DNA from 2 places in the Sodalis sp. RH19 genome. Region 1 is predicted to be linked to the other one. Evidence: predicted binding sites of a transcription regulator. Region 1 holds the regulator's gene; the other holds the start of a gene.
The links. Region 1 encodes sigma-54, which starts transcription at its own class of promoters, with help from an activator protein. Its sites were predicted from a motif close to GTTGGCACANNTTTCGCTNT; they were not measured.
Positions count from the first base shown of each region.

Region 2: glnA (glutamate--ammonia ligase) is a predicted target of sigma-54. The motif match lies at 13,420-13,439, and genes of this name have one in related genera.

Region 1 covers NZ_CP178734.1:5,244,907-5,260,499, reverse strand. Annotated here, with positions in the region: gene degQ (serine endoprotease DegQ) at 1-1,116, shown strand, start outside; gene degS (outer membrane-stress sensor serine endopeptidase DegS) at 1,458-2,525, shown strand; gene murA (UDP-N-acetylglucosamine 1-carboxyvinyltransferase) at 2,632-3,891, opposite strand; gene ibaG (BolA family iron metabolism protein IbaG) at 3,957-4,217, opposite strand; gene mlaB (lipid asymmetry maintenance protein MlaB) at 4,310-4,618, opposite strand; gene mlaC (phospholipid-binding protein MlaC) at 4,611-5,246, opposite strand; gene mlaD (outer membrane lipid asymmetry maintenance protein MlaD) at 5,261-5,833, opposite strand; gene mlaE (lipid asymmetry maintenance ABC transporter permease subunit MlaE) at 5,838-6,623, opposite strand; gene mlaF (phospholipid ABC transporter ATP-binding protein MlaF) at 6,631-7,440, opposite strand; gene ACL2XF_RS23710 (calcium/sodium antiporter) at 7,692-8,657, shown strand; gene kdsD (arabinose-5-phosphate isomerase KdsD) at 8,692-9,678, shown strand; gene kdsC (3-deoxy-manno-octulosonate-8-phosphatase KdsC) at 9,693-10,256, shown strand; gene lptC (LPS export ABC transporter periplasmic protein LptC) at 10,253-10,822, shown strand; gene lptA (lipopolysaccharide ABC transporter substrate-binding protein LptA) at 10,800-11,381, shown strand; gene lptB (LPS export ABC transporter ATP-binding protein) at 11,396-12,121, shown strand; gene rpoN (RNA polymerase factor sigma-54) at 12,169-13,602, shown strand; gene hpf (ribosome hibernation promoting factor) at 13,626-13,913, shown strand; gene ptsN (PTS IIA-like nitrogen regulatory protein PtsN) at 14,020-14,499, shown strand; gene rapZ (RNase adapter RapZ) at 14,611-15,465, shown strand; gene npr (PTS phosphocarrier protein NPr) at 15,462-15,593, shown strand, end outside.
Region 2 covers NZ_CP178734.1:4,530,591-4,546,183, reverse strand. Annotated here, with positions in the region: gene mobA (molybdenum cofactor guanylyltransferase MobA) at 1-22, opposite strand, end outside; gene ACL2XF_RS20470 (YihD family protein) at 168-437, shown strand; gene ACL2XF_RS20465 (serine/threonine protein kinase) at 463-1,449, shown strand; gene dsbA (thiol:disulfide interchange protein DsbA) at 1,469-2,095, shown strand; gene polA (DNA polymerase I) at 2,553-5,348, shown strand; gene yihA (ribosome biogenesis GTP-binding protein YihA/YsxC) at 5,627-6,244, opposite strand; gene yihI (Der GTPase-activating protein YihI) at 6,950-7,483, shown strand; gene hemN (oxygen-independent coproporphyrinogen III oxidase) at 7,670-9,043, shown strand; gene ACL2XF_RS20435 (YshB family small membrane protein) at 9,044-9,166, opposite strand; gene glnG (nitrogen regulation protein NR(I)) at 9,298-10,710, opposite strand; gene glnL (nitrogen regulation protein NR(II)) at 10,718-11,767, opposite strand; gene glnA (glutamate--ammonia ligase) at 11,905-13,314, opposite strand; gene typA (translational GTPase TypA) at 13,711-15,534, shown strand.

The DNA.
Region 1 (15,593 bases):
TCCCGTCCGTTTGAAGGCCTGGGCTCCGGCGTTATCATCAACGCCGCCAAGGGGTATGTCATCACCAACAACCATGTGGTGAACGGCGCGGATAAAATCAAGGTGCAGCTTAACGACGGCCGCGAGTTCGACGCCAAGCTGGTCGGACGCGACGAACAGACCGATCTCGCGCTGCTGCAGCTGCCGGACCCGAAAGGCCTCAGTGAAATCAAGATGGCCGATTCGGACAGCCTGCGGGTCGGCGATTTTGCCGTGGCGGTGGGCAACCCCTTCGGCCTGGGGCAGACCGCCACTTCCGGTATTATCTCGGCGCTGGGGCGCAGCGGCCTGAACCTGGAAGGGCTGGAAAACTTTATCCAGACCGACGCCTCCATTAACCGCGGCAACTCCGGCGGGGCGCTGATTAACCTCAACGGCGAGCTTATCGGCATCAATACCGCCATCCTGGCGCCCGGCGGCGGCAATATCGGCATCGGCTTCGCCATCCCGAGCAATATGGTGCAAAACCTGAGCCAGCAGTTGATTGAATTCGGCGCGGTCAAACGCGGCCTGCTCGGCATCAAGGGCAGCGAAATGACCGCCGATATGGCCAAGGCCTTCAAGATCGATACCCAGCGCGGCGCCTTTGTCAGCGAAGTCCTGCCGGGTGGCGCCGCCGCCAAGGCGGGGGTGAAGGCCGGCGATATTATCGTGTCTATCGAAGGCAAGCCTATTACCAGCTTTGCCGAGCTGCGGGTGAAAATCGGCACCACCGCGCCGGGCAAGGCCGTTAAGCTGGGCCTGCTGCGCGAAGGTAAACCCGTGGAAGTGACGGTCACGCTTGACGACAGCGCCGCCACCACCAGCAGCGCGGAAATCCTGACCCCGGCCCTGCAGGGCGCCTCGCTCAGCAACGGGCAGTTGAAGGACGGCACCAAGGGCGTGGCGGTGGATGACGTGGCCAAAGACACCCCGGCGGCCCAGATCGGCCTGCATAAAGGCGATGTGATCATCGGCATCAACCGCGAACGGGTGGAAAACATCACTCAGTTGCGTAAAGTGCTGGAGGCCAAGCCCGCGGTCATGGCCATGAATATCATGCGCGGCGACGAGAGTATTTTCCTGTTACTGCGCTGATGAACCCTATAGCTTTCGGGTGACAGGCAGGCGGCAAGCGAGTGAATCCCGATGAGCTTACTCGTGTAAGTGATTCGGGTGAATAAGCGTAGCCAACGCACCTGTCGCGTGAAAGATGACGGGTATACCCTATAGCTTTCGGGTGACAGGCAGGCGGCAAGCGAGTGAATCCCGATGAGCTTACTCGTGTAAGTGATTCGGGTGAGTGAGCGTGGCCAACGCACCTGTCGCGTGAAAGATGACGGGTATAGGTCAAAACATAAAAAATCGGACACTGACCATGCAGCGTTCGATAAACTCATGTTATCCTGCCGCTATTTCCTTTCTCTTGTTCGGACATCATGCTGGTTAAGCTTCTACGTGCGGTTATTTTTGGACTTATCATCGCGGGCGTCATGCTGCTGGCGTTGCCTGGGCTGCGTTCCACCACCGGCACGCTGATTGCCGGCCATGCCGACAGCGACGACGAGACCCCGGTCAGCTATAACCAGGCGGTGCGCCGGGCCGCGCCGGCCGTGGTCAACGTTTACAACCGCAGCATGAATACCGGTTCCCAAAACGAACTGGAAATCCATACCCTGGGTTCCGGCGTCATCATGAACCAGAAGGGTTACCTGCTCACCAATAAGCATGTTATCAACGATGCCGAGCAGATTATCGTGGCGTTGCAGGACGGTCGGGTCTATGAGGCGCTGCTGGTCGGCTCCGATAGCCTCACCGATCTGGCGGTGCTGAAAATCGACGCCACCAACCTGCCGGTTATCCCCATCAATCCCCGCCGCGCGCCGCATATCGGCGATGTGGTCATGGCCATCGGCAATCCCTATAACCTGGGCCAGACCGTGACCCAGGGCATTATCAGCGCCACCGGCCGCATCGGCCTCAGCCCTTCAGGGCGCCAGAATTTTCTCCAGACCGACGCCTCCATCAACCGCGGCAACTCCGGTGGGGCGCTTATCAACAGCCTGGGCGAACTGGTGGGGATCAATACCCTGTCGTTCGATAAAAGCAATAACGGCGAAACGCCGGAAGGCATCGGTTTCGCCATTCCCACCGCCCTGGCCACCAAGGTGATGAACAAGTTGATTCGCGACGGCCGGGTGATCCGCGGATATATCGGCATCGGCGGGCGCGAGGTGGCGCCCCTTCATACCACCGGCGCCAATATGGATCGCATCCAGGGCATTATCGTCAATGAAGTCACCCCCGGCGGCCCGGCGGCGCAGGCCGGCATCAAAGTCACCGACGTTATCCTTAGCGTCAACAATAAGCCGGCGATATCGGCGATTGAAACCATGGACCAGGTGGCGGAAATCAGGCCAGGCTCGGTGATCCCGGTGGTGATTTTACGCAACGGCGCCAAGCTGACGCTGAATGTGACCATCCAGGAATATCCGGCTTCGGATTAACAAGGGTGTTGACGGTGCCGATGAATACGCCGGCGGCCGACGCTTAAGCGGGGATGGAGCGGGGGAATAACGCCCTGCCTGAAAACACCGGCAGGGCGATAAGCGGTTATTCGCCGGTGACGCGTTCGATATTGGCGCCCAGCTTGCGCAGCTTGGCCTCGATGCAGTCATAGCCGCGATCGATATGGTAGATGCGATCCACCAGCGTAACGCCTTCGGCAATGCATCCGGCCAGCACCAGGCTGGCGGAAGCGCGTAAATCGGTGGCCATCACCTGCGCGCCGGACAAGGTTTCCACCCCGTGGCAGATGACCGTATTGCTTTCTATCTCCGCCCGCGCGCCCATGCGGATCAGCTCCGGCACATGCATAAAGCGATTTTCAAAAATGGTCTCGGTAATCACGCCGGTGCCTTCGGCCACCAGGTTCAGCAGGCTGAACTGAGCCTGCATATCGGTGGGGAAGCCGGGATGGGGCGCGGTGCGCACGGTGACGGCTTTAGGCCGCTGGCCATGCATGTCCAGGCTTATCCAGTCGTCGCCGGTTTCGATATCCGCGCCGGCTTCGCGCAGCTTGGCCAGCACCGCGTCCAGCGTATCGGGACGGGTTGCCCGGCAGACTACGCGCCCGCGGGAGACCGCCGCCGCCACCAGGAAGGTACCGGTCTCGATGCGATCGGGCAGCACGCGATAAACGCCGCCGCCAAGGCGCTCCACGCCCTCGATGGTGATTTTATCGGTTCCGGCGCCGGCGATCTTCGCCCCAAGCGTAATCAGGAAGTTGGCGGTATCGACAATTTCCGGCTCGCGGGCGGCGTTTTCAATAATGGTGGTGCCTTCCGCCAGGGTGGCGGCGCTCATAATGGTTACCGTGGCGCCGACGCTGACTTTATCCATAACGATATGCGCGCCGCGCAGCCGCCCGTCCACCGACGCCTTGACATAACCCTCTTCCAGCTTGATGGTGGCGCCGAGCTGCTCAAGGCCGGTAATATGCAGATCCACCGGCCGTGCGCCGATGGCGCAGCCGCCGGGCAGGGAAACCTGTCCCTGGCCGAAACGGGCTACCAGCGGCCCGAGCGCCCAGATGGACGCGCGCATGGTCTTGACCAGTTCATAAGGCGCGCAGAACACGTCCACCCCGCCCGCATCCACATGCACCGACCCGTTGCGCTCGACTTTGGCGCCAAGCTGGCGCAGCAGTTGCATCGTGGTATCGATATCTTTTAATTTTGGTACATTTTGTATTTCTACCGGCTTTTCCGCCAGCAGCGCGGCGAACAATATCGGCAACGCCGCATTTTTAGCGCCGGAAATGGTCACTTCGCCATTCAGGCGGGTCGGACCCTGGACACGGAATTTATCCATCAACACTGCTCTCTGTATTTAACGGGCTTAGATATACAACGCCATAGCGCGGCATCGCCTACAACTTAAAAACCATTCAGCTTACGATCGCGCCGCCACTCTTCCGGGGTATACGCCTTGATAGAGAGTGCATGGATACGATTGTCCGAAATATATTCCATCAACGGGCCGTAGACCGCCTGTTGTTTTTTAATACGGCTCATGGAGGCAAACCGCTCGCTCACGACGATGACCTGAAAATGGCTGCCATCGCCCGTTACATGCGCTTCTTCCAATGCCAACGCCTCGGCGTTCATCAGCACTTCTTTGATTTCGTGGTTTTCCATAAGGGTCAAATCACTGTCATGGGTCGGGAAACAAGCCGATATCTTAGATGAATACGTCGTCATCGGAAACAGGCAATAATGTGTTCATTCTGTCAGCCGGGCGAATCATCCGCGCAGGGCAGGATATTATGCAGGTTGTACAAGGTGATAAGGGTGCGCAGTTTATCGGTGACGCCGGTAAGCATGAGCGTACCGCCGCGCCTGGCCTGCAGCGCGCACAGGTGCAGCATCAGGGCCACGCCGGCGGAGTCCACCCGATCCAGCCGCGAGACGTCCAGGAAGCGGATGCCCTGCAGGGCCTGTTCGCGCTGTTCCCAAAACGGCAACAGCGTGACGCGATCAAGCTCGCCCCGCAGGACAAGCGTGTCTTCCTCGGCTTGCCAGCTCAGGGTTTCAGCCATTGCTTTTCTTATCCAGCGAGATAGGTTGCGCGGCGGCGGCCTGTAACTGCCTGGTCAGCCCCTCGATCCCCTGCTGGCGCAGCGTCGAGGCCCATTCATTCTGCTTGGTGGTGATCATGCTCACCCCTTCGGCGATCATATCGTAGGCCTGCCAGTTACCGGTCTGGCTGTTCTTGCGCCATTGAAAATCCAGCCGTACCGGCGGGCGCCCACCCTGATCGACGATGGTGACGCGAATGGCGACGATCGTGGCATCGCCCACGGGCTGCGGCGGGGCAACCTGGTAGGTCTGGTTGCTGTACATCGCCAGCGCCTGGCCGTAGGCCTGCTCCAGATAAGCCTGGAAAGCCTTGAAGTAGGCATCGCGCTGCGCCGGGGTGGCCTGGCGGTAATAGGTGCCGAGCACCAGCGCGCCGGCGTATTTGACCTGCACATAGGGCAGCAGTTCTTCACGCACCACATCGCGCAGCACGTTGGGATTGGCGCGAATCTGGCTTTGTTCGTTCTTGAGGCGGGTAAAGGTTTTATCCGCCGCCGCGTTCATCAGCGCATAGGGATTGGTCTGGTCGACGGCCTGGGCCAGCGGCGCGACCGCAAGCAGGGCCAGCAGTAAAAATCGTGTAAACATAAAACATTATCCTCTTATTTTGCCGCCGCCGCGGGGGCGTTGCCGTCGGCGGATGCAGGTGCGTGGGCCGCGCCGCTGGTCGGGGCGGGCCCGTTGTCGCCGGAAACAGGCGCGGGTTTGTCGCCGCTTTTGTACAGGAACTGGCCGATCAGGTCCTCCAGCACCAAGGCTGATTTGGTATCCTGAATAATACCGCCATCCTTAAGGATAGACGTTCCCATATCCGGGTCCTCGAAGCCGATGTTCAGCGCCAGGTATTGTTCGCCCAGCAGGCCCGAGGTGCGGATCGCCAGGGAGCTGGTATCGGGGATATGATTGTAGGTGTCCTCGATGTCCATCGATACCCTGGGCGCATAGGTTTTCGGGTCGAGGGTAATCTCCGCCACCCGGCCTACCACCACGCCGCCCACTTTGACCGGCGAACGCACCTTCAGGCCGCCGATATTATCGAAAGTGGCCGAAATACGGTAGGTGGACACGCTGCCCATCGAGCGGATATCCGCCACTTTCAGGCACAGGAAAATAACGGCGCACAGGGCGATGATCATAAAAACGCCGACCCAGATTTCACTCTTTTTCGTTTGCATTAACTCACTTCCCAAACATCAGTGCTGTCAGCACAAAATCCAGTCCCAACACCGCCAGGGACGCATGGACGACCGTTCTGGTGGTCGCGCGGCTAATCCCCTCCGACGTCGGGATCGCATCATAACCGTTAAACAGCGCGATCCAGGTGACCGTAATGGCGAAAACCACGCTCTTAATCAGACAATTCACCAAATCCTGGTGCCAATCCACCGCGCCTTGCATGGCGGACCAGAAATAACCGTTGTCGATCCCCTTCCAGTCCACCCCCACAATGCCACCGCCCCAAATGCCCACCGCGACAAAAATGGCCGTCAGCAGCGGCATGCTGATGACGCCGGCCCAAAAACGGGGCGCCACGATGCGCCGCAGCGGATCGACCGCCATCATCTCCAGGCTGGACAACTGCTCGGTGGCCTTCATCAACCCGATTTCGGCGGTCAGCGCCGACCCGGCGCGCCCGGCGAACAGCAGCGCGGTCACCACCGGGCCCAGCTCGCGCAGCAGCGACAACGCCACCATCATGCCCAGGCTGGCCTCGGCGCTGTAGGTGGTCAGGATAATATAGCCCTGCAGCCCCAGCACCATGCCGATAAACAACCCCGACACAATAATAATGATTAACGATTGTACCCCGACGCTGTAGAGCTGCTTTATCAACAGCGGCCACTGCTGCCGGAAGGCGGGTTTGCCTACCAGCGCGTTAAATAACATCACGCCTGACCGCCCGAAAGTATGGCAGACGCTGATGCCCCGGCGTCCAAAGGACGCTAATGCTTGTTGTAGTAGCATGGCTCGGTCAACTCCCTGAACCTAAAAGCTGTGTTTTATAATCTCTGGCGGGGAAATGAAACGGCACCGGACCATCGGCGATGCCGTCCAGGAACTGCCGCACCCGCGGATCCTGGTTGGCGCGCAGCTCGGCCGGCGTTCCTTCCGCGATAACATGCTGCTCGGCCACGATGTAAGCGTAATCGGCGATGCTCAATACCTCTGGCACGTCATGGGAGACCACGATGCAGGTGACGCCCAGCGCGTGGTTCAATTCATCAATAAGTTTGACCAGCACGCCCATGGTAATGGGGTCCTGCCCGACGAAAGGCTCGTCAAACATAATCAGTTCCGGGTCGAGGGCGATGGCGCGGGCCAGCGCGGCGCGCCTGGCCATGCCGCCCGAGAGTTCGGAAGGCATCAGCGACGCGGCCCCGCGCAGCCCCACCGCCTCGAGTTTCATCATCACGGTGGTGCGCAGCACTTCTTCCGGCAGCCGCGTGTGCTGCCGCAGGGGGAACGCCACGTTTTCAAACACGTTGATATCGGTAAACAGGGCGCCGGACTGGAACAGCATGCTGATTTTTTTGCGCACCTCGTATAGCCGCCCGCGCGATAAGGAGGGAATATTGTCGCCGTCAAACCAAATTTCGCCGCTGTCGGGCGGCAGCTGGCCGCCAATCAGGCGTAACAGGGTGGTTTTACCGATACCCGACGGCCCCATGATCGCGGTGATCTTTCCCCGCGGCACCTGCAGGGTGATGTTGTCGAATATCGGCCGATTGCCGCGCCGGAAGCTCAATCCGCGGATATCGACCAAATGCTCCGTCTGGTTCATGTCATTACTGCCCATATCTTGCCCACTTAAAGCCCATTGCCCTAGATATTAAAGCAATAGGACCGATTCATCGAACTTTTACATAAAATTACCCTGGCGGCGGTAAGATAGGATCAATAGCCGATGTTTTACTTTTGGCCCGCGGGCAGTCAAAATTAAGACGCGCGCCGGTTGCCGGCATCCTTACCCTTCCGCCCGGGAAGCGGCGGTGGCGACGGCGGCCCAGGATTCTTTCACATCAAGGACTTCATATGTTTTTTGCCACGTCATTATTAGTTATTGGTCTTATTCTACTGGTTTATGGCGCGGATAGATTGGTTTACAGTGCTGCCGTGATCGGCCGGTCGCTGGGTATGGCGCCCTGGCTGGTGGGCTGCACCATCGTCGCATTGGGCACGTCCCTGCCCGAACTGCTGATCGCGGTGACCGCCGCGCTGAATCACCAACTCGATATGACCGTGGGCAATATCCTTGGTTCCAATGTGATCAATAGTTTATTGATCGTCGGCGGCGCGGCGCTGATCCGCCCCATGGCCTTCCATTCGGACATCGTGCGGCGCGAGCTGCCGCTGCTGCTGCTCGCCACCGCGCTGTGCGGCCTGGCGCTGGCGGATCGCGCCCTGGGCCGCCTGGATGGTATAATACTGTTGCTGGCGGCGATAGGGTATATTGCCGCCATGATCGCCCTGACCCGCCGGGCGCAGAGCGCCGGCAACGACAGCCTGACCCGCGAACGGCTGGCTGAGCTGCCGCAGGACACGCCGGATAGCGGCACAACCGTGGCGGTGCTGTGGCTGGCGCTGGCCTTTATCATCATGCCCATATCGGCGCATATGGTGATTGATAACGCGGGCGTGGTGGCCCGGCATCTGGGGGTAAGCGAGTTGGTGATCGGCCTGACGGTGGTGGCCTTCGGCACCAGCCTGCCCGAACTGGCAACCGTTATCGCCGGCGCCCTGAAAGGGGAAAACGATATTGCCCTGGGCAATCTCATCGGTTCCAATATCGTCAATAGCCTGCTGGTGCTGGGCGTGCCGGCCCTGCTTTCGCCCGGCCGGTTCAATCCGCTGGCGTTTACCCGCGATTATTGGGTTATGCTGGCGGCAAGCATTATATTAACCGCCTTTTGCCTGGGAAAGCGCCGTAGGATCAACTCTGGCATGGGCGCTCTGTTATTATGTGGTTTTGCCGCCTATGTTACGGTGTTGTTTATTTAGCCCGCGGACGCTGCCGGGCGCATCAGGATACGTTATGTCACATTTGTCGTTAGCGCCGGATTTTGATTTCCCGGCAGCAGGTAAACAGGTCCTCGCCGCCGAGCGTGAAGGCCTGGCGCAGCTTGATCAATATATCAACGACGATTTTCGCCGCGCGTGCGAAAAAATATTTTATTGCAGCGGCAAAGTCGTGGTGATGGGGATGGGCAAATCCGGCCATATCGGCCGCAAGATGGCGGCGACCTTCGCCAGCACCGGCACGCCCTCCTTTTTTGTCCATCCCGGCGAGGCCAGCCATGGCGATCTGGGCATGGTATCGGCCCAGGACATCGTCATCGCCTTGTCCAACTCAGGCGAATCCAATGAAATCCTGGCGCTGATTCCGGTGCTCAAGCGCCTGCAGATCCCGCTTATCTGCATGACCGGCAATCCGGCCAGCGCCATGGGCAAGGCGGCGGATATCCATATCTGCGTCCACGTGCCCCTGGAAGCTTGCCCGCTGGGCCTGGCTCCCACCACCAGCACCACCGCCGCCCTGGTGATGGGCGACGCGCTGGCGGTGGCGCTGCTGCAGGCCCGCGGCTTTACCCCCGAAGACTTCGCCCTGTCCCACCCCGGCGGCGCGCTGGGCCGTAAACTATTGCTGCGGGTGACCGATATCATGCACAGCGGCGAAGAAATCCCGGTGACGCCGCGGGATGCGTCATTACGCGACGCCCTGCTGGAAATCACGCGTAAAAATCTCGGCATGACGGTGATATGCGACGATAAGCTGAATATCGCCGGCATTTTTACCGACGGCGACTTGCGCCGGGTGTTCGATATGGGCGTGGATTTAAACCAGGCGCGCATCGCCGACCTGATGACCGCCGGCGGTATCCGGGTGACGCCCAATACCCTGGCGGTCGACGCCCTTAACCTGATGCAGTCGCGCCATATCACCTCGGTGCTGGTGGCCGACCAGAACCGGCTTATGGGCGTGGTGCATATGCATGATATGCTGCGAGCCGGCGTTATTTAACAAGGAAACCCGCCATGCAAGAGACCACCCTTATCGAGACCTGTTACGGCCCGGTCGACCAGCGGATACTGCAATGCGCCCGGGATATCCGGCTGCTGGTGTGCGACGTGGACGGCGTCCTGTCGGACGGCTTTATCTACCAAGGCAACCAGGGCGAGGAGCTCAAGGCGTTTAACGTCCGCGACGGCTACGGCATCCGATGCTTACTGACATCCGGCATCGAGGTCGCTATTATTACCGGCCGGTCCGCCCAACTGGTGGAAGATCGCGCGCGTACCCTGGGGATCTCCCATCTCTACCAAGGCCGGTCGGATAAGCTTTTGGCCTTTGAGGATCTATTGGTTAAACTATCTTTAACAGCGGATCAGGCCGCGTATATCGGCGATGATCTTATTGATTGGCCGGTGATGTCGCGGGTGGGATTAAGCGTCGCCGTGGCGGACGCGCATCCTTTGTTGCTGCCGCTGGCCGATTATGTGACGCATATCGCCGGCGGTCGCGGCGCGGTTCGCGAAATCTGCGATTTAATTCTGCTGGCGCAAGGAAAGCTTGATGATGCCAAAGGGCAGTCGGTATGAGTAAAACAAGATGGTGGGTCACCCTACTGCTGGTATTGGTGGTCCTGGTGTTAATCGGCCTGAACCTGACCGATAACGACGGCAGCCAGAACGCGGCGGCGCCCGATGCCGGCGAACCCACCTACCAGAGCGAACATACCATTACCCTGGTATACAATCCGTTGGGCGCCATGAATTATCGCTTGATTTCCGAGCACGTCGAGCACTTCGCCGTCGAGCAGATTAGCTGGTTTACCCAGCCGGTGGCGACGATGTACGATGAGAATAAAGTCGCCACCTGGACAGTCCGGTCCGATCGGGCCAAGCTGACCAATGATAAAATGCTTTATTTATACGGCCATGTTCAGGTTGACAGTCTGACCGAAACCTCACAACTGCAGCGTATCAGAACCGATAACGCGGTGGTGAATCTTGTTACGCAGGATGTTTCCTCCGATGACGAGGTGACCCTATATGGCATCGGATTTAACTCTAAAGGCATGAAAATGCGCGGAAACCTGCGGAACAAGACTGCCGAGCTGATTGAAAAGGTTAAGACCTCTTATGAAATCCAAAATCCAAAATAACATCTGTTACGTTTTTGCGGCCGGCGCGCTGCTGCTGGCGAGCGCCAATGCCCTGGCGCTGACCGGCGATACCGACCAGCCGATCAATATTGATTCCGAGCAGCAGGCCGTCGATATGCAGACCAATGTCGTCACCCTTACCGGTACGGTGGTGGTCAAACAAGGCTCCATCGACATCCGGGCGGACAAAGTGGTCATCACCCGCCCCAACGGCGAACAGGGCAAGGAAGTGGTCGAGGGTTACGGCAATCCGGTGACGTTTTACCAGATGCAGGACAACGGCAAGCCGGTGAAGGGCCATGCGCAAAAGGTCCGCTATGAGCTGGCCAACGATTTTGTGGTGCTGACCGGCGACGCTTATCTCGAACAGCTCGACAGCAACGTCAAGGGCGATCGCATCACCTACCTGGTGAAACAACAGCAAATGGAAGCCTTCAGCGACAAGGGCAAACGGGTCACCACCGTATTGGTGCCATCCCAGCTGCAGGATAAGAACCCGGCGGGCGCGGCACCCAAAGCGTCCTCAGCGCCCAAGGCGCCCAAATCCGGCACTAAATAAGAGTAATTGAACCCATGGCAACATTAATCGCAGAAAACCTGGCTAAAGCCTACAAGGGCCGACATGTGGTGGAAGACGTCAGCCTCAAGGTCAGCTCAGGGGAAATCGTCGGGTTGCTGGGGCCGAACGGGGCCGGCAAGACCACCACGTTCTACATGGTGGTCGGCATCATCCAGCGCGACGCCGGGCGCATTATTATCGATGACGACGATATCAGCCTGCTGCCGTTGCATACCCGCGCCCGGCGCGGCATCGGCTACCTGCCGCAGGAAGCGTCGATTTTCCGCCGCCTGAGCGTGTTTGATAACCTGATGGCGGTATTGCAGATCAGAAACGATCTCAGCGCTTCGCAGCGCGACGACCGCGCCAATGCGCTGATGGAAGAATTCCATATCGCCCATCTGCGCGATAACCTGGGGCAATCATTATCCGGCGGCGAACGGCGGCGGGTGGAAATTGCCCGCGCCCTGGCGGCCAACCCCAAATTCATCCTGCTTGACGAGCCTTTTGCCGGCGTCGACCCGATTTCCGTCATCGATATCAAGAAAATCATTGAACATCTGCGCGATAGCGGCCTGGGCGTGCTGATTACCGATCATAACGTACGCGAAACATTGGACGTCTGCGAGCGCGCCTATATCGTAAGCCAGGGACATCTTATCGCCCATGGCACACCCGCCGAAATCCTTCAGGACGAGCAGGTGAAGCGTGTTTATCTGGGCGAAGAGTTCCGCCTCTGATAAGGTGTCCTGAAGTGAAAGCCCCAAGAGGTTAATTAACGCATTATATGAAGCAAGGTTTGCAACTCAGGTTTAGTCAGCAACTCGCCATGACTCCGCAGTTACAGCAAGCAATACGCCTGCTGCAACTGTCTACGCTTGAACTTCAGCAGGAGATTCAAACCGCGCTGGAAAGCAACCCCTTACTTGAGCAAACCGATGTCCATGAAGAAATAGACTCACACGACGTACCCGACAGCGAATCGCTTGATACCCGCGAGGCGATGGAGCAGAAGGACATGCCGGAAGAACTGCCGCTTGACGCCACCTGGGACGAAATGTACTCGGCGGGCACGCCCTCGGGCACCGGCACCGACTACCGCGACGAAGAACTGCCGATTTACCAGGGCGAAACCATCCAGACCCTGCAGGATTACCTGATGTGGCAGGTGGAGCTGACGCCGTTTTCCGATACCGATATCGCCATTGCCACCTCCATCGTCGACGCGGTGGATGAAACCGGTTACCTGACGGTGCCGCTGGAAGATATCCTCGAGTGCATCGGCGACGACAGCGTCACCATGGACGAAGTGGAAGCGGTATTAAAACGCGTGCAGCGCTTTGATCCGGTGGGCGTGGCGGCGCGGGATCTGCGGGATTGCCTGCTGATCCAGCTATCGCAGCTGTCGAAGGATTTCCCTTACCTGAACGAAGCCAGGCTTATCGTCAGCGACTATCTCGATCTGCTGGCCAGCCATGATTTCCGCAGCCTGCTGCGGTCCACCCGCCTAAAGGAAGACGTGCTGAAATCCGCCATGGCGCTGATCCAATCCCTCGATCCCCGGCCCGGCCAGTCAATCAACACCACCGAATCGCAATATGTCATCCCGGACGTCCTGGTGCGCAAGGTGCATAATCGCTGGACGGTGGAGCTCAATACCGACAGCATTCCCAATCTTAAAATCAACCAGCAATACGCCGCGCTCGGCAATACCACCCGCAATGACTCGGACGGACAATTTATCCGCAGCCATTTGCAGGAAGCGCGCTGGTTAATCAAAAGCCTGGAAAGTCGTAATGACACGCTGTTAAAAGTGACCCGCTGCATCGTGGAGCAGCAACAGGCGTTTTTCGATCAGGGAGAGGAGTATATGCGGCCCATGGTGCTGGCGGATATCGCCCAGGCGGTGGAGATGCACGAATCGACGATATCCCGCGTCACGACGCAAAAATATCTGCACAGCCCGCGCGGCATTTTTGAACTGAAATATTTTTTCTCCAGCCACGTCAATACCGAGGGGGGAGGCGAAGCGTCTTCTACGGCCATTCGTGCGCTGGTGAGAAAATTAATCGCCGCGGAAAACCCGGCGAAGCCGCTAAGCGATAGCAAGCTGACCACCCTGCTTTCCGATCAGGGCATCATGGTGGCGCGGCGAACCGTGGCAAAATACCGAGAGTCTTTGTCCATCCCGCCGTCAAACCAGCGTAAGCAAATGGTTTGACCTCTACAGAGAAGGAAGACACTATGCAGCTGAATATTACCGGACAGCGCGTTGAAATCACCGATGCTTTGCGCGATTTCGTGACGACGAAATTTTCCAAGCTGGAACAATACTTCGACCGGATCAATCAGGTATATATTGTTCTGAAGATCGAAAAAGTCCAGCAGATTGCCGAAGCGACGATCCATGTCAACGGCGGTGAGCTGCACGCGACGTCAGAGGCGGACGATATGTATGCCGCCGTCGATTTGCTGATCGACAAGCTGACGCGCCAGTTGAACAAACATAAAGAGAAACTGAAACAGTACTGAATTCACTGTAGCCATTATCGCTACCTAACCTCACATCGGCTCGTTATCCGTACGATAACGGGCCGATGAGTCTTAAAGGTGAAACAAGCGCCTTAAGTGAAATGAAATGACTAACGATACAGCTTTGCAAATAAACACGGTGTTAAGCCTTGAGTGCACCCGCGGCTCCATCCACTGCCAGAGCAAAAAACGCGCGCTGGAAATTATCAGCGAGCTGGCGGCCAAGCAGCTCAACCTGGCGCCGCAGGTGGTGTTCGAGGCCGTATTGACCCGTGAACGCATGGGCAGTACCGGTATCGGCAACGGTATCGCCATCCCGCATGGCAAGCTGGAAGAAGACACCCTGCGCGCGGTCGGTGTGTTTATCCGCCTGGAGCAGCCTATTGCCTTTGATGCGATAGATAACCAACCGGTGGATTTGCTGTTTGCGCTATTGGTGCCGGCCGAGCAGTGTAAAACCCATTTGCACACCCTGGCCCTGGTGGCCAAGCGCCTGGCCGATAAAACGGTCTGCCGTCGCCTGCGCGCCGCGCAAAGCGATGAAGAGCTGTATGCCATAATGACGGAAACGGAAGCCGGGTCTTAACGCGCCGGGTCGGATTGCCTGCCCGGCGCTGTACCGACCAGCGGGGAGTCATTGGCGCGATTACGGCAAGCGTGGCCAATGGGTCAATAAAAATACCAGAGGGGAGTCGTCATGGTGCTGATGATTGTCAGCGGTCGATCCGGTTCAGGGAAATCAGTCGCGCTGCGCGCGCTGGAAGATATGGGGTTTTATTGCGTCGATAACCTGCCGGTGGTGCTGCTGCCGCAATTGGCCAATACGCTGGCCGATCGGAATATCTCCGCCGCGGTGAGCATTGATGTGCGCAATATGCCCGAGACGCCGGAGATTTTCGAGCACGCCATGGACAACCTGCCGCAAAGCTTTTCGCCGCAGCTGTTGTTCCTCGACGCCGATCGCAGCACCCTCATCAGGCGGTATAGCGATACCCGGCGCCTGCATCCGTTATCCAGCAAGAACCTGTCGCTGGAAAGCGCCATTGATGAAGAGAATGAACTGCTGGAACCGCTGCGCTCCCGCGCGGATCTGATTATCGATACCACGGAAATGTCGGTGCATGAGCTGGCGGAAATGCTGCGTGCCCGGCTGCTGGGCAAACGCGAGCGCGAGCTGACCATCGTGTTCGAGTCTTTCGGCTATAAGCACGGCCTGCCCATCGACGCCGATTATGTTTTCGACGTGCGTTTCCTGCCCAACCCGCACTGGGATCCCAAACTGCGGCCGATGACCGGGCTGGATAAGCCGGTGGCGGCCTTTCTCGACCGCCATACCGAAGTGCATAATTTTATCTATCAAACCCGCAGTTACCTGGAGTTATGGTTGCCGATGCTGGAAACCAATAACCGCAGCTACCTGACCGTGGCCATTGGCTGCACCGGCGGCAAACACCGCTCGGTCTACGTGGCCGAGCAGCTGGCGGACTATTTCCGTTCACGCGGTAAAAACGTCCAGTCCCGGCACCGCACCCTGGAAAAGCGCAAACCATGACGGTTAAACAAACGGTGGAAATCAAGAACCGCCTGGGCATGCACGCCCGGCCGGCAATGAAGCTATTCGATCTGGTGCAAAGCTTTGACGCGGAGGTGTTGCTGCGCAACGATAGCGGCACCGAAGCG
Region 2 (15,593 bases), 710 kb from region 1:
CGCCTGTGATGTCCGCTTTTATAATAACTCTCCTCCAAAGCCTAATCATTGATAGGCAGGCTCACATATTAAGATACAATGTTTCACATGTTACAGAACAATCATGTTTATCCTGCCTGGTGGATCTTGATACATTAACACTGGGACCTATAGAGAGGGATTGCGTTATGAAATATCACCGCCTTAATGAGCTTATCGAACTGCTGCATCCGGCATGGCAAAAAGAGCCGGATTTGAATTTGCTGCAATTCCTGCATAAATTGGCGCAAGAGGCCGGTTATGACGGTGATTTAACCGCTTTGTCGGATGATACGTTAATTTATCACTTAAAAATGCGCGGTGCCGACAAAACGCAAGCTATCCCGGGTCTGCAAAAGGATTATGAAGAGGATTTCAAAACCGCGATTCTGCGGGCGCGCGGCATCATTAAAGACTAGGCAAGGGCGACGAAATGAGCGTTTTATGAATATAACCGCATTTAATTTCAAGACGTTGATGCCGGAGCTTATAATGGATGCCCTGGAAAACGTCGGTTTACGCATAGATTCTGGGCTTACCGCCCTCAATAGCTACGAAAACCGCGTTTACCAATTCCTGGATGAAGACAGAAAACGCTACGTGGTGAAATTTTATCGACCTGAGCGCTGGTCGGTTGAGCAGATCCTTGAGGAACATGAGCTTTCATTGGGATTGAACGAGGCGGAAATCCCGGTGGTGCCGCCGATGCTTATCAATGGATCCACGCTTTTGCAGCATGAAGGCTTTCATTTTGCCGTATTTCCAAGCGTCGGCGGCAGGCAATTTGAACAGGATAATGACGAACAGCTTGAATGGGTGGGGCGTTTTATCGGACGTATCCATCGCAATAACGGCGATAAATGCTTCACTACCCGTCCGACTATCGGCCTGGATGAGTATCTGTATGAGCCAAGGCGTGAATTTGAACGCAGCACGCTTATCGCGGGCAAACAAAAAACCGCTTTTTTACAATCCGTTGACACCCTAATAGCCGAAGTTAAGTTATGTTGGACGACGCAATGGCGTCCGCTGCGTCTGCATGGCGATCTGCATGCGGGTAATATTATGTGGCGGGACGGTCCGATGTTTGTTGACCTGGATGATGCCAGAAACGGACCCGCGGTTCAGGATCTTTGGATGCTGCTTAATGGCGATCGTATCGAACAGCAATATCAGCTGTCGCTTTTGCTTGAGGCTTATAGTGAATTCATGGATTTTAATCCGCGCGAATTGGCGTTGATAGAACCATTACGCGCGATGCGGATGATCTATTACCTGGCCTGGATTAGTCGGCGGTGGGGCGATCCCGCATTTCCCTATAGTTTCCCCTGGATGGTGGAAGCTGAGTTCTGGTCACAGCAAACACTCATCTTTACAGAGCAGGTGAAGCTATTGCATGAACCACCTTTACAGCTTATGCCTACGTATTAAACATTTGGAGAATAACTTAATGAAGAAGATTTGGTTGGCGCTTATGGGGCTCGCGTTGGCGTTTAGCGTTTCGGCCGCGCAATTTACCGAAGGGCAGCAATATATCCAACTTGATAAGCCAGCGACCGGTGAGCCGCAGGTATTGGAATTTTTCTCGTTTTATTGCCCGCACTGCTATGAATTTGAACAAAACTTCCATGTTTCCAGTACCGTAAAACAGGCTTTGCCCGCAGGAACCAAAATGATCAAATATCATGTGGATTTCCTGGGCGGCGATATGGGCAAGCAGGTTACCCAGGCCTGGGCCGTTGCCATGGCGTTGGGCGTGGAGGACAAAGTCAGTCCGCTGTTGTTTGACGGTATTCAAAAAACTCAGACGGTGCAAACACCCGCCGATCTGCGTAATGTCTTTATCCAGGCCGGTGTGAGCGGCGAGGAATATGACGGCGCCTGGAATAGCTTTGTGGTCAAATCCCTGGTGGTCCAGCAGGAAAAAGCCGCGTCCGATTTGCAATTACGCGGTGTTCCAGCCATGTTCGTGAATGGCAAATATATGGTCAAGAACGATGGTCTGGATATGTCGTCAAAGGATGTCTACGTCAAACAATTTGCCGACGTGGTAAAATTCCTGCTAACGCAGAATTAAATACTTTAATGTATTACTTCAAAACGCCGGCCATGTCCGGCGTTTTTTATGCAATTGATTAACCTGCCTCACTAAGTTATTTCCCGCGTTGCGCCTGTCGGTCTGGAGGATTTGTGTATATCCTTTTTTAGCCAAAAGCGCTTATCATTTTATGCAGGACTTTAAGCGGCGGGTTATATCCACAAACGCGAAATGCTACTGATAAATATGGGATTAGTGAAAAAATACCCATAACGCACTGATAAAAAAAGGTTTTTTTGTAAATCTCAACGTTATTAAAGATATAAACATATTAGCGGTTTTTTTTACTCACAAAGTTATCCACAGCACGATCGCGCGGATCAAGTCCAATCGCCAGTTTTTTTATCGTCCTTTTGCTACGCAAACATTCGTCTCAGGCGGCCAGCTGTGGCATGCTACCCCCTATGATGGCTGACTAAAAAGATCGAATTACGCTATGGCTCATATTGCAGACAATCCGTTAATCCTGGTTGATGGTTCCTCCTATCTCTATCGTGCCTACCACGCCTTTCCGCCGTTAACCAATAGCGCGGGAGAACCGACCGGCGCCATGTACGGCGTGTTGAATATGCTGAAAAGCCTGCTCACGCAGTATAAGCCCAGTCATGTGGCGGTGGTGTTCGACGCCAAGGGTAAAACTTTTCGCGACGAATTGTTCGAACACTACAAAGCTCACCGCCCCTCGATGCCGGATGATTTGCGCAGCCAAATCGAGCCGCTGCACAGCATGGTCAAGGCGATGGGATTACCCTTGCTGGCGGTATCCGGCGTCGAGGCGGACGATGTGATTGGCACGCTGGCGCTCGAGGCGGCGCGTACCGGCCGCGAAGTTCTGATCAGCACCGGCGATAAAGATATGGCGCAGCTGGTATCGCCGACGATTACGCTTATCAATACTATGTCCAACACCATTCTCGGGCCGGAGGAAGTGCGGGAAAAATTCGGTGTTCCACCGGAACTGATAATTGATTACCTGGCGTTAATGGGCGACAGTTCGGATAACATTCCGGGTGTGCCGGGCGTAGGCGAGAAAACCGCCCAGGCGCTGCTGCAGGGACTGGGTAGCCTGGATAATATTTACAGCGACCTGGCAAGCGTGGGCGGGTTGCCATTTCGCGGCGCCAAGACGTTGGCGCCAAAGCTGGAACAAAATAAAGAGCTGGCGTATTTATCTTATCAATTGGCGACGATTAAGACCGATGTGCCGCTTGATTTGCCTTTCGATAAGCTCATCGTGACCGAACCCGACGCGGCGGCATTGCTGCTGCTGTTCAAGAAATACGAATTCAAACGCTGGCTGGCGGATTTGGAAGCGGGCAAATGGCTGCAAGGCCGCATCAGCTCGGCTCCCGTCGCGCGCACCCCGTTTAATGCCCCGCCGGCCCAGGCCGATGAGGATGTTGAGGAGGCGGTGCAGCTTTCCCAGGAGGGTTACCAGGTCATCTACGCGCTGGCGGACCTCAACAGCTGGATAGAGCGGATAAAACAGGCGGGGCAGTTCACCTTCGATACCGAAACCGACAGTCTGGATACCCTGAGCGCCAACCTGATCGGGCTTTCTTTCGCCATTGTCCCCGGCGACGCCGCTTATTTGCCGGTGGGCCACGATTATCTCGACGCGCCGGACCAGCTAAATCGCGACGACGTGCTCAGGCTGCTGAAACCGGTGCTTGAAGACCCGGCCATTCGCAAAATCGGCCAGAACCTGAAATTCGATCGCGGCGTGTTGCAACGTTATGATATCGAACTGGCCGGCATCGCCTTTGACACCATGCTTGAATCCTATGTGCTTAACAGCGTGTCGGGCCGTCATGATATGGATAGCATGGCCGATCGTTTCCTGAAACACACCACGGTGACCTTTGAAGACATTGCCGGCAAAGGCAAAAACCAGCTGACCTTCAATCAAATCGCTCTGGAGCAGGCGGGCCCCTATGCCGCTGAGGATGTGGACGTGACGCTGCGGCTGCATGAAAAACTCTGGCCGCAGATTGAGCGCGAGGACGGCCTGAAAAAGGTCTTCGAGGAAATCGAAATGCCGCTGGTGCCGGTGCTGTCGCGCATTGAGCGTACCGGGGTATTGATCGACGAGAAGATCCTGGCTGCACATTCGGTTGAGCTGACGAAACGGTTGGGCGAGCTGGAAACCGAGGCGCATGAACTGGCGGGGGAAGCCTTTAATCTCTCCTCCACCAAGCAGTTGCAGGCGATTTTATATGATAAGCAGAAACTGCCGATCTTGAAAAAAACGCCGGGCGGCGCGCCGTCGACCAACGAGGAGGTGCTGGCGGAGCTGGCGCTGGATTACCCGCTGCCGAAGCTTCTCCTCGAATATCGCGGCCTGGCCAAGCTGAAATCGACCTATACCGATAAATTGCCGCTGATGATTAACCCGCACTCAAAACGCGTGCATACGTCTTATCAGCAGGCGGTTACCGCCACCGGCCGGCTGTCCTCAACCGATCCGAACCTGCAAAATATCCCGGTGCGCAATGAGGAAGGACGGCGGATCAGGCAGGCATTTATCGCGCCGAAAGATGCCGTTATCGTGGCGGCGGACTATTCGCAAATCGAACTGCGCATCATGGCGCATCTCTCGCGCGACCAGGGCCTGCTCAAGGCCTTCGCCGAGGGCAAGGATATACATCGGGCCACCGCCGCCGAAGTCTTCGGCCTGGCGCTTGAGAAGGTGTCTAATGAGCAGCGCCGCAGCGCCAAGGCGATTAACTTCGGCCTGATTTACGGCATGAGCGCGTTTGGTCTGGCGCGCCAGCTTTCGGTTGGCCGCGCGGAGGCGCAGCGTTATATGAACCTTTACTTCGAGCGGTATCCGGGCGTGCTGGAATATATGGAGCGTACCCGCAGGCAGGCAGAGGAACAGGGCTATGTTTCCACCCTCGACGGCCGCCGGTTGTATCTGCCAGATATCCATTCCCGTAACGGGACGCGCAAAAAAGCCGCCGAGCGCGCGGCGATAAACGCCCCCATGCAGGGCACCGCCGCCGATATCATCAAACGCGCGATGATCGCCATTGACGCCTGGCTGCAAAAAGACCGGCCGGAGGTGCGCATGATTATGCAGGTCCACGATGAACTGGTGTTCGAGGTGCGGCGTGACGCCGTGGAGTCGGCCACGCCGCGCATCAAATCCCTGATGGAAGGCTGTTTCGCCCTGGATGTGCCGTTGCGGGTCGATGTGGGTATGGGGGAAAATTGGGATCAAGCGCACTAAGTGGCGATACACTAAGCATTTTTCGTAATTAAGCTACATAAAAAGGTGATTTGGGCTGGGATTATGGCGCTGGGAACACCAAAAAAGTGAAATTAAACTACAAAAAATTCTTTTGCACAGCGATAATTTGATGTAAAGTTACAGATGTAGGGTACAGAGGTAAGATGTTCTATCTTTCAGACCTTTTACTTCACGTAATCGGATTTGGCTAAATATTAGCCGCCCCAGTCATTATTGGCTGGGGCGTTTTTTATTGTGCGCCATCCCGGCGCCGCGGGTTATTCCGTATACGGCGGTTCTTCATCCGTCGCCGGCGGGGTTTCACTGAACCAGGTGTCCAGCTTAAGGCGCAGCTTGTCGACGCCGGTTTTTTTCAGCGACGAAAACGCTTCCACCTGTATATCTCCCTCAAAAGCCGCCGCGGCTTCCCGCACCAGGTTCAACTGGGCTTTGCACGCGCCGGAAGCCAGTTTATCGGATTTGGTCAGCAGCACCAGGACCGGGATATCCACCCCAACGGCCCACTGCACCATTTGCTGATCCAGGTCTTTCATCGGATGGCGGATATCCATCAGTACCACCAACCCTTTTAAACTATGGCGCTTTTGCAGGTATTCGCCCAGGGCGCGCTGCCACTTACGTTTCATTTCTTCAGGCACTTCGGCGTAGCCATAGCCCGGCAGATCCACCAGGCGTATTTCCGGCTCGACCTCGAACAGATTGATGAGCTGTGTGCGTCCGGGCGTTTTACTGGTCCTGGCCAGGCTTTTTTGATTGGTCAGGGTATTCAGGGCGCTGGACTTGCCGGCGTTGGAGCGCCCGGCAAACGCGACTTCGATGCCGGTATCCGCGGGCAAATGGCGGATATCGGGAGCGCTCATGACAAAATGCGTCATATGGTAGTTGTATGAGGTGATCAAATTTTCCTCTCCCTCGGGATGACTTATTGCCGCCAATTATACGGGGTAAACGCTAAAAAGCGGTTTTTATCTTTATCCGCAACCGCGCCGCCGCCATTGTTATGGCCCGATGTGAACAACCAGGCCGGTTCACGTGAGTAATCGGCATTTTGTCTTTGTAAGAGATCGGCTCGCTACTCACTAAGCATTCTCGTTTAAATTAGAATTAATTAATTATAAATCATAACGTTAAATAATCATCGCGTTAACAAGAGCCCGTTGGCGCGCGCGGAGCGTATTGCGGGTAAAGCTCATTAGGCTACATTAGCAGACAAGGCATGGAGCGCCTGAAAGTGGCACTTTGCAGAGCGCAAAGCGCCATACTTGGCCCAGTGCTCCGCTTTAGCCCGGCACAAAGCCCTTTTCCTACCTTTCCCAGGGATGAATTCTGCTCAGGATGAGCGCGTAAGGGAATACACCCTAACCAATCCGCTTCGTATAGCGTAGAATAAAACATCATCGCAGCGACGACCCGATACACAGGATGTGGACCGTCAGGTTCATTGCCGTGGGGACTGTTTTTCTCGCGAAGCACCTTTACTTTATGGTGGCAGATTAACTGCCACCTTTTTTATTGGCAGGGTTTCTGATAGATTTCGCCGCAATTCCATACTTAATGACACTTACGACAGAGCAGACAACATGAATCCATCAGCAAAAGGCGGGCGCGGTAAACCCGTCGTCGCCAAGAACAAGCGCAAAAGCCGCGAAGAGTTGAATACCGAAGGGCGCGCCCGCCAGCGTCAGAAAAAACGGCGCGGCCTGGCTTCCGGCTCGCGGGCGCAGGAAGGTAATAAAAGCGGGAGCCGTAATACTCAGGCGCACGCCCCCGATCGCCGCATCGGCAGCAAAAAACCCGTGCCGCTTCTCGCCGACGGCCCCACGGTAAAAAAACCGGTGGCGCCGGACATCGTTATTCCCGTCACCACCGCTATCCTGCCGGAAGTGGAACTGGAGAATCTGGAAAACGACGAACGCCTGGATGAATTATTGCAACGTTTGGAGCAAGGCAAAGAACTGTCGGCGCCCGAACAGGCCTATGTGGATAAGACGCTGGATCGCATCGATGAGCTGATGACCCAACTGGGCATTGAGATTGAAGATGATGAAGACGACGACGCCAAAAATGAAGATATGCTGCAATTGCTCAAGCGCGGCCAGAAAGATTCCTTTTAATCTTTGAACCCGCTGCTGCTGCTGATCGCGACGCCGTTGACATGTTATTTAGTGTGGTTATTGGGTAAACTATGGCGGCTCTCGCGACGTAAAGAACGGTTACGTTTGGCCCGGGTCGCCAGGCGAAAACCGGCCGCGCCCGTAAAACGGCGGGGACGGCGTAAATTTGGTAAGGAGTAAGCAGCCATGTCAGTGCCAGCGATAGAATGGGATTCGGCCCTCATTCAAAAATATAACCAATCCGGGCCGCGCTACACGTCCTACCCCACTGCCCTGGAGTTTAGCGAAGGGTATGGCGAGCCGGCTTTCCTCCAGGCGGTGGCGCGCTATCCCGCCCGGCCGCTGTCGCTGTATCTGCATCTGCCTTTTTGCCATAAGATCTGTTACTTCTGCGGCTGTAATAAAATCGTGACCCGCCAGCCGGAAAAAGTCGATCGTTACCTGGATGTGCTCGAGCAGGAAATCCGGCGCCGGGCGCCGTTGTTCCAGGACCGGCTGGTTACCCAGATGCACTGGGGCGGCGGCACGCCTACCTTTTTGTCGCCGGCGCAAATATCGCGCCTGGTGGCGGTGGTGCGCGCGCAATTCCGCTTTGCCCCCGGCGCGGAAATGTCCATTGAAATCGACCCGCGCGATATCGCGCTGGACATGATGGATCATCTGCATGGCGAAGGGTTTAACCGCATCAGCATGGGCGTGCAGGATTTTAACCCTGAGGTCCAGCGGCTGGTTAACCGCGAGCAGGACGAGCAGCTGATTTTCGACCTGATCGGCCGCGCCAAGGCGCTGGGTTTCCTTTCCACCAATATCGACCTGATTTACGGGTTGCCGCGCCAGACGCTGGCAAGCTTCCGGCATACCCTGGAACGGGTGATAACGCTTAACCCCCAGCGCCTGAGCGTATTCAATTATGCGCATATGCCGGCGCTGTTTGCCGCCCAGCGAAAAATTAACACCGCTGATTTACCCGATGCCGCGCAGAAAATGGACATTTTACAGTATTCCATTGCTGCGTTATGCGACGCGGGCTACCAGTTTATCGGCATGGATCACTTTGCGCGCCCCGACGACGAATTAGCCCTGGCGCAGCGCGCCGGCAAGCTGCATCGCAATTTCCAGGGCTATACCACCCAGGGCGACTGTGATTTGTTGGGGCTGGGTATCTCGGCGATAAGTATGATCGGGGATAGTTATGCGCAGAACCAGAAAGAGATGAAAAGCTATGTGGCAAGCGTTGCGCGCCAGGGCAACGGCTTATGGCGCGGCGTGGCGCTGTCGGAAGACGACTGTCTGCGGCGTGATGTGATCAAAGCGTTGATTTGTCAGTTTTATATCGATTTTAATGTGCTGGAAAGCCGCTATGGCATCGTTTTTAACGAGTATTTCGCCGATGACATCGCCCTGCTGCGGCCCCTGGAGCGCGACGGGCTGGTGGCTGTGGCCGACCGGGCGATTACGGTCACGGCCAAAGGTCGCCTGCTGATCCGCAACATTTGCATGTGCTTTGACGTTTACCTGCGCACTAAATCGCGCCAGCACCAGTTCTCGCGGGTGATTTGATCAGCTGAAAAAGTTAAGCAGCGCGGCGCAAAGAATGGCGGCCAGCGCGGTTTGCGGTGCATGGCCCACCGCGGCGGTCATATCCGCGCCCTGGGACAGCAAATTGATTAATGAATCTAACATGGTCTTCCTCCCGGTCAGCGACAAGATCATACTGTCTGCAATCGGGATGTAAAGGGCAAAATAACGCCGTTTTGCACGTTATTTTGCTTTTTTCTACGCCGCTATTCCGCCAGGTTATAAAACCTGGACTTTTATTCCATGCCCAGCTCTTTTAGCTTACGCGTCAGGGTATTGCGGCCCCAGCCGAGCAGCCTGGCCGCTTCCTGTTTATGACCTTGGGTGTGGCGCAGGGCGGTGGTCAGCAGGGTTCTTTCCATCTCCGGCTGGGCTTCGGAAAGCAGGTTCTGGTGACCGGAACGCAGGGCGCGGTCCGCCCATTGCGCCAGCAGGGTGGCCCAACTGTCCGGCAATGATTGAACCGTGGCGTCCGGCGCCGTGCTTTCAAATAACTCCGGCGGCAGATCCTGGATCAACACTTCCTGGCCGGCGGCCATGACGGTTAGCCAGCGGCAGGTATTTTCCAACTGACGGACATTGCCTTGCCATGGCAGGCGGGTCAGCGCGGTTTCGGTTTCCGGATGCAGGTTTTTCGGTTCAACGCCCAGCTCCTTGGCCGCCACCTGCAGGAAATAGCGCGCCAGGCGGGGAATATCCTCCCGCCGTTCCCGCAGCGGCGGTAAATGCACCCGGATAACGTTCAGGCGATGGAACAAATCCTCGCGGAATTTGCCCTCTTGCACCCGTACCTCCAGATTCTGATGGGTGGCGGCGATAATCCTGACGTCGACTTTGACCGGCGCATAACCGCCGACCCGGTAAAACTGGCCGTCCGCCAATACGCGCAGCAGGCGGGTCTGGACATCCAGCGGCATATCGCCGATTTCGTCCAGGAATAGGGTACCGCCGTCCGCTTGCTCAAAACGTCCCTGGCGTACCTGATTGGCGCCGGTAAAGGCGCCTTTCTCATGGCCGAACAGTTCCGATTCAATCAAATCCTTCGGAATCGCCGCCATATTCAGCGCGATAAACGACGCCTTGGCGCGCGGGCTATGGCGGTGCAGGGCATGGGCAACCAGTTCCTTACCGGTACCGGATTCACCGTTAATCAAGACGCTGATGGAGGAGCGGGACAGGCGTCCGATAATGCGGAAGACGTCCTGCATGGCCGGCGCTTCACCAATGATATCGGTAGTCGGGCCATTAGGCGGCTGCGCGCGCGCCGGCTGCTGCTGTTCCAGATAGTGGCTGACCGCGCGCTCAACCAGCGCCACCGCCTCATCGATATCGAATGGCTTGGGCAGGTAGTCAAACGCGCCCTGCTGGTAAGCGCTGACCGCGGCGTCCAAATCGGAGTGTGCGGTCATGATGATGACCGGCAGCATCGGATGGCGCTGTTTAATCTGTTTGAGTAATGCCAGGCCGTCCATGCCTGGCATGCGGATATCTGATAACAATACGTCCGGAGTTTGGGTGGAGAGCGCTTCCAGCACTTCATTGCCGCCTTCAAAAGTGGCGCAAGTCAGTCCGGCTCCAGTGAGGGCGCGTTCAAGCACCCAGCGGATGGAGCTATCGTCGTCGACGATCCAGACTATCCCTCGTTGCATAGTGACCTCACTGGCGAATAGGCAGGAACACCGAAAATTCGGTATGCCCCGGCCAACTGTTGAATTCAATTTTACCCGAATTTTGATCGATAAGACTGCGGGCAATGGATAACCCTAAACCGGTCCCGCCCTCACGGCCGCTGACCATGGGGTAGAACAGCGTATCCTGTAATTGCGCCGGTACGCCCGGGCCGTCGTCTTCTATATCAATTCGCGCTACCAAACGATAACGAACGCCGTGCAACGTTAACTGGAACGCGGTACGGGTGCGTATCGTGATCGTGCCACCGTCTTCACCCAGCGCCTGCAGCGAATTACGGGTAATATTCAGCAATACCTGTTCCATTTGATCGGGATCGTGAGCCAGTTCAGGCAGGCTGGGATCGTAATCCCGCAGGAGAGTGACGTTATCCGGCTTTTCCAGCGAGACCAGTTGGAAAACCCGCTCGGCCACCTGGTGAATGCTTTGCGTAACGTGCATGCCGGGCTGCTGCGGCCCGAGCAATCGGTCGACCAGGTTGCGCAGGCGGTCGGCCTGTTCAATGATCACCTTGGTGTATTCCAACAGCGAGGGATCGGGCAATGCTTTGGCCAGCAGTTGCGCCGCGCCGCGCAGACCGCCCAGCGGGTTCTTGATTTCATGGGCCAGGCCGCGCACCAGATCCCGTGCCGCCACCTGCTGGGCATGCTGAATCTGTTCCTGGCTGAGGCGGCGCTGATTATCCATCGGCGCCAGCTCCATCAGGAAAAAATCCTCGGGCAGGCGTTGCACGGTAAGGGAAAGGATATGCGCCCGCCCGTCAACCACCAACGTGACCTCGTTATCGGTAAACCCCTGGCCGGCGTTAAGGCTTTCGCGCATCAGTTCGACGTTGAGCGAAAAATAGCCCAGCAGCTCAGGCAACGGCGTGCCAAAAAGCTTGCGCGAGCTTTGCGCTAAAAGTTGTTGCGCCGCCGGATTGGCGTAATGAACGGCAAGGTCATTATCCAGCAGCAATATGCTGTTGATCAGGGAATTAAGGATCTGCCCAGCATCGGGCAATGAGCCTGTAGCCATAAAGCAGTCTCCCGCACTCTACCAGTGCATTTAGTCCGTTATGTCGTCATGCGCATGGCTGCGCGCAAGCTTTGCTGGAGAAAAAAGCCCATCCGAAGATGGGCTGAAAGTTTCCACGGCAACAAAAAAACGTCAAGTTATACGCTGTAATACAGCTCGAATTCCACCGGATGCGGCGTCATGCGAATACGGTCTACTTCTTCCGTGCGTAAGGTGATATACGCGTCGATGGAGTCGTCGGTGAAAACACCGCCACGGGTCAGGAACTCGCGATCCGCGTCCAGCGCCTTAAGGGCTTCTTCCAGCGAACCGGCCACCTGTGGGATTTCTTTCGCTTCTTCCGGCGGCAGATCGTAGAGGTTTTTGTCCATGGCATCACCAGGATGGATTTTGTTGATAACCCCGTCCAGACCGGCCATCAGCAGGGCGGCAAACGCCAGGTATGGGTTGGCGGCCGGATCCGGGAAGCGCACTTCGATACGACGGGCTTTCGGGCTGGCGACCACCGGGATACGGATGGAGGCTGAGCGGTTGCGGGCGGAGTAGGCCAGCATAACCGGCGCTTCATATCCCGGGACCAGACGCTTGTAGGAGTTGGTGGTCGGGTTGGTCAGGGCGTTGATGGCCTTGGCATGTTTGATGACGCCGCCAATGTAGAACAAGGCGGTTTCGGACAGGCCGCCGTACTTGTCGCCGGAGAACAGGTTATTGCCGTCTTTGGTCAACGACATATGGCAGTGCATGCCCGAGCCGTTATCGCCGAACATCGGTTTCGGCATAAAGGTCGCCGTTTTGCCGAAGGCATGGGCAACGTTATGCACGACATATTTATAAATTTGGATCTCGTCGGCTTTTTTCGTCAGGCTGTTGAAGCGGGTGGCGATTTCGTTCTGGCCGGCGGTGGCGACTTCATGGTGATGAGCTTCAACCACCAGGCCCATTTCTTCCAGGGTCAAACACATGGCGGAACGCAGATCCTGTGATGAATCCACCGGGGGAACCGGGAAATAACCGCCTTTGATGCCGGGACGATGGCCTTTATTGCCGCCTTCGTAAACTTTATCGGTATTCCATGCGGCTTCAACGTCGTCAATAGCGACATGGGAACCGGAAATTGACGAACCAAAGCGGATATCGTCAAACAGGAAAAATTCAGGTTCCGGCCCAAACAGCACGGTATCGGCAATGCCGGAGGTTTTCAGAAACTCTTCGGCGCGTTTGGCGATGGAACGCGGGTCGCGATCGTAGCCTTGCATGGTGGCAGGCTCAAGGATGTCGCAACGGATAATCAGGGTGGTTTCTTCATAGAAGGGGTCGAGCATCGCCGTGCTGGCATCGGGCATCAGCACCATGTCGGACTCGTTAATGCCTTTCCAGCCGCCAATGGAGGAGCCGTCAAACATTTTTCCATCTTCAAAGAAGTCGGCATCTACCTGATGGGCTGGTATAGTGACGTGCTGTTCTTTACCTTTCGTATCAGTGAAACGCAGGTCGACGAATTTTACTTCGTGCTCGTTAAGCATCGTCAAAACGTGTTCAGCGGACATAACTTGTATTCTCCCGGATGTGCCATTGTCGTCGTGGAACGAAATCGTATGGATCGAATTTTATTTAACTTAGCTGGGCTAGGCTAAACTGGACTGGTATAAACAGTAGCTAAAAGTGTGCCAACATTGCCAAAATGATGAGAAGGGCCGCGTTTCCGGCCTTATTAACCAAAGTCCGCCTGCACCAGATTGGTGGGATAGCGCTATATTAGTGCATTTGGGCAGTAAGTGGGCACTATTTTGGTGCAATAAATGGGGCGAGGTGAAATAATGCACTGAGAAAGGGATGACGAAGCGTCAAAAATGACGCAAATGCAGAGATCGTCGCGATCTTGTTTAGTCCCTCGCTTATTACGTGTACAATAACGCGCTATTTCTAATGCCTGAGGCAAAGTTGTGATCGAAAATTTGCGTAACATCGCCATCATCGCGCACGTCGACCATGGTAAAACTACCCTGGTCGATAAGCTGTTGCAACAATCCGGAACATTGGGTGACCGCAACGACGCCACCGAGCGCGTCATGGACTCCAACGATTTGGAGAAAGAGCGCGGGATTACCATCCTCGCTAAAAATACCGCTATTAACTGGCACGACTACCGTATCAACATCGTTGATACCCCCGGACATGCCGATTTCGGCGGCGAGGTTGAGCGCGTGATGTCCATGGTTGACTCGGTATTGCTGCTGGTCGACGCCATGGACGGACCCATGCCGCAAACCCGGTTCGTGACCCAGAAAGCCTTTGCTTACGGTCTCAAACCCATTGTGGTCATCAATAAAGTCGACCGTCCCGGCGCCCGCCCTGATTGGGTAGTGGACCAGGTGTTTGATTTATTTGTCAACCTCGGCGCAACCGATGAGCAACTGGATTTTCCGATCATATATGCCTCCGCGTTAAACGGTGTTGCGGGCTATGAGCACGAGAACATGGCCAGCGACATGACCCCGCTGTTTGAATCCATCGTCAAGAACGTCGAAGCGCCGAACGTCGACAGCGACGGCGCGTTCCAGATGCAGATTTCGCAGCTTGACTACAACAGCTATGTTGGCGTCATCGGTATCGGCCGCATCAAACGCGGCTCGGTTAAACCGAACCAGTCTGTTACCATCATCGACCATGAAGGTAAGCGTCGCAACGGCAAAGTGGGCCAGGTGCTGGGCCATATGGGCCTGCTGCGCATCGAGTCCAAGCTGGCGGAAGCGGGTGATATCATCGCCGTTACCGGCCTTGGCGAGCTGAATATCTCCGATACCATTTGCGATCAGGCCCTGGTCGAAGCGTTGCCGCCGCTGACGGTGGACGAACCTACCGTTTCCATGTCGTTCGGCGTCAACACCTCGCCGTTCTGCGGCAAGGAAGGCAAATACGTCACCTCCCGCCAGATCCTTGAGCGCCTGAACAAAGAGCTGGTGCACAACGTGGCCCTGCGCGTGGAAGAAACCGTCGATCCGGATACCTTCCTGGTCTCGGGCCGCGGCGAGCTGCATTTGTCGGTGCTGATCGAAAACATGCGGCGTGAAGGTTTTGAAATCGCCGTATCGCGCCCGAAAGTTATCTATCGTACCGTCGACGGCAAGAAACAAGAGCCGTTCGAACAGGTTACCCTGGATATCGAAGAACAGAACCAGGGCCCGGTTATGGAAGCCATGGGCATCCGTAAAGGTGAAATGCGCGATATGCTGCCGGATGGCAAAGGACGCATCCGTCTTGATTACATCATCCCCAGCCGCGGCTTGATTGGTTTTCGCACCGACTTTTTAACCATGACGTCCGGCACCGGCCTGCTGTATTCGTCGTTCAGTCATTATGACGATGTCCGTCCGGGTGAAATCGGCCAACGCCAGAACGGCGTGATGATTTCCAACGGCCAGGGCAAAGCGGTAGCCTATGCCTTGTACAGCCTGCAGGATCGCGGCCGTTTGTTCCTGGGCCACGGCGCGGAAGTGTACGAAGGCCAGATTATCGGCATCCACACCCGTTCCAACGACCTGACGGTAAACTGCCTGACAGGTAAAAAACTGACCAACATGCGTGCTTCCGGCACCGATGAGGCCACGACGCTGGTGACACCGATCAAGATGTCGCTGGAACAGGCCCTGGAGTTTATCGATGATGATGAACTGGTGGAAGTGACACCGCTGTCCGTGCGTTTACGTAAACGTCATTTGACCGAAAATGACCGTAAACGCGCTAACCGTTCGGGTAAAGAAGCTTAAACCCGTCGGCCCAGGCGGCGATAACGTAACAATGCCGGTCTGCGTAAGCAGCCCGGCAT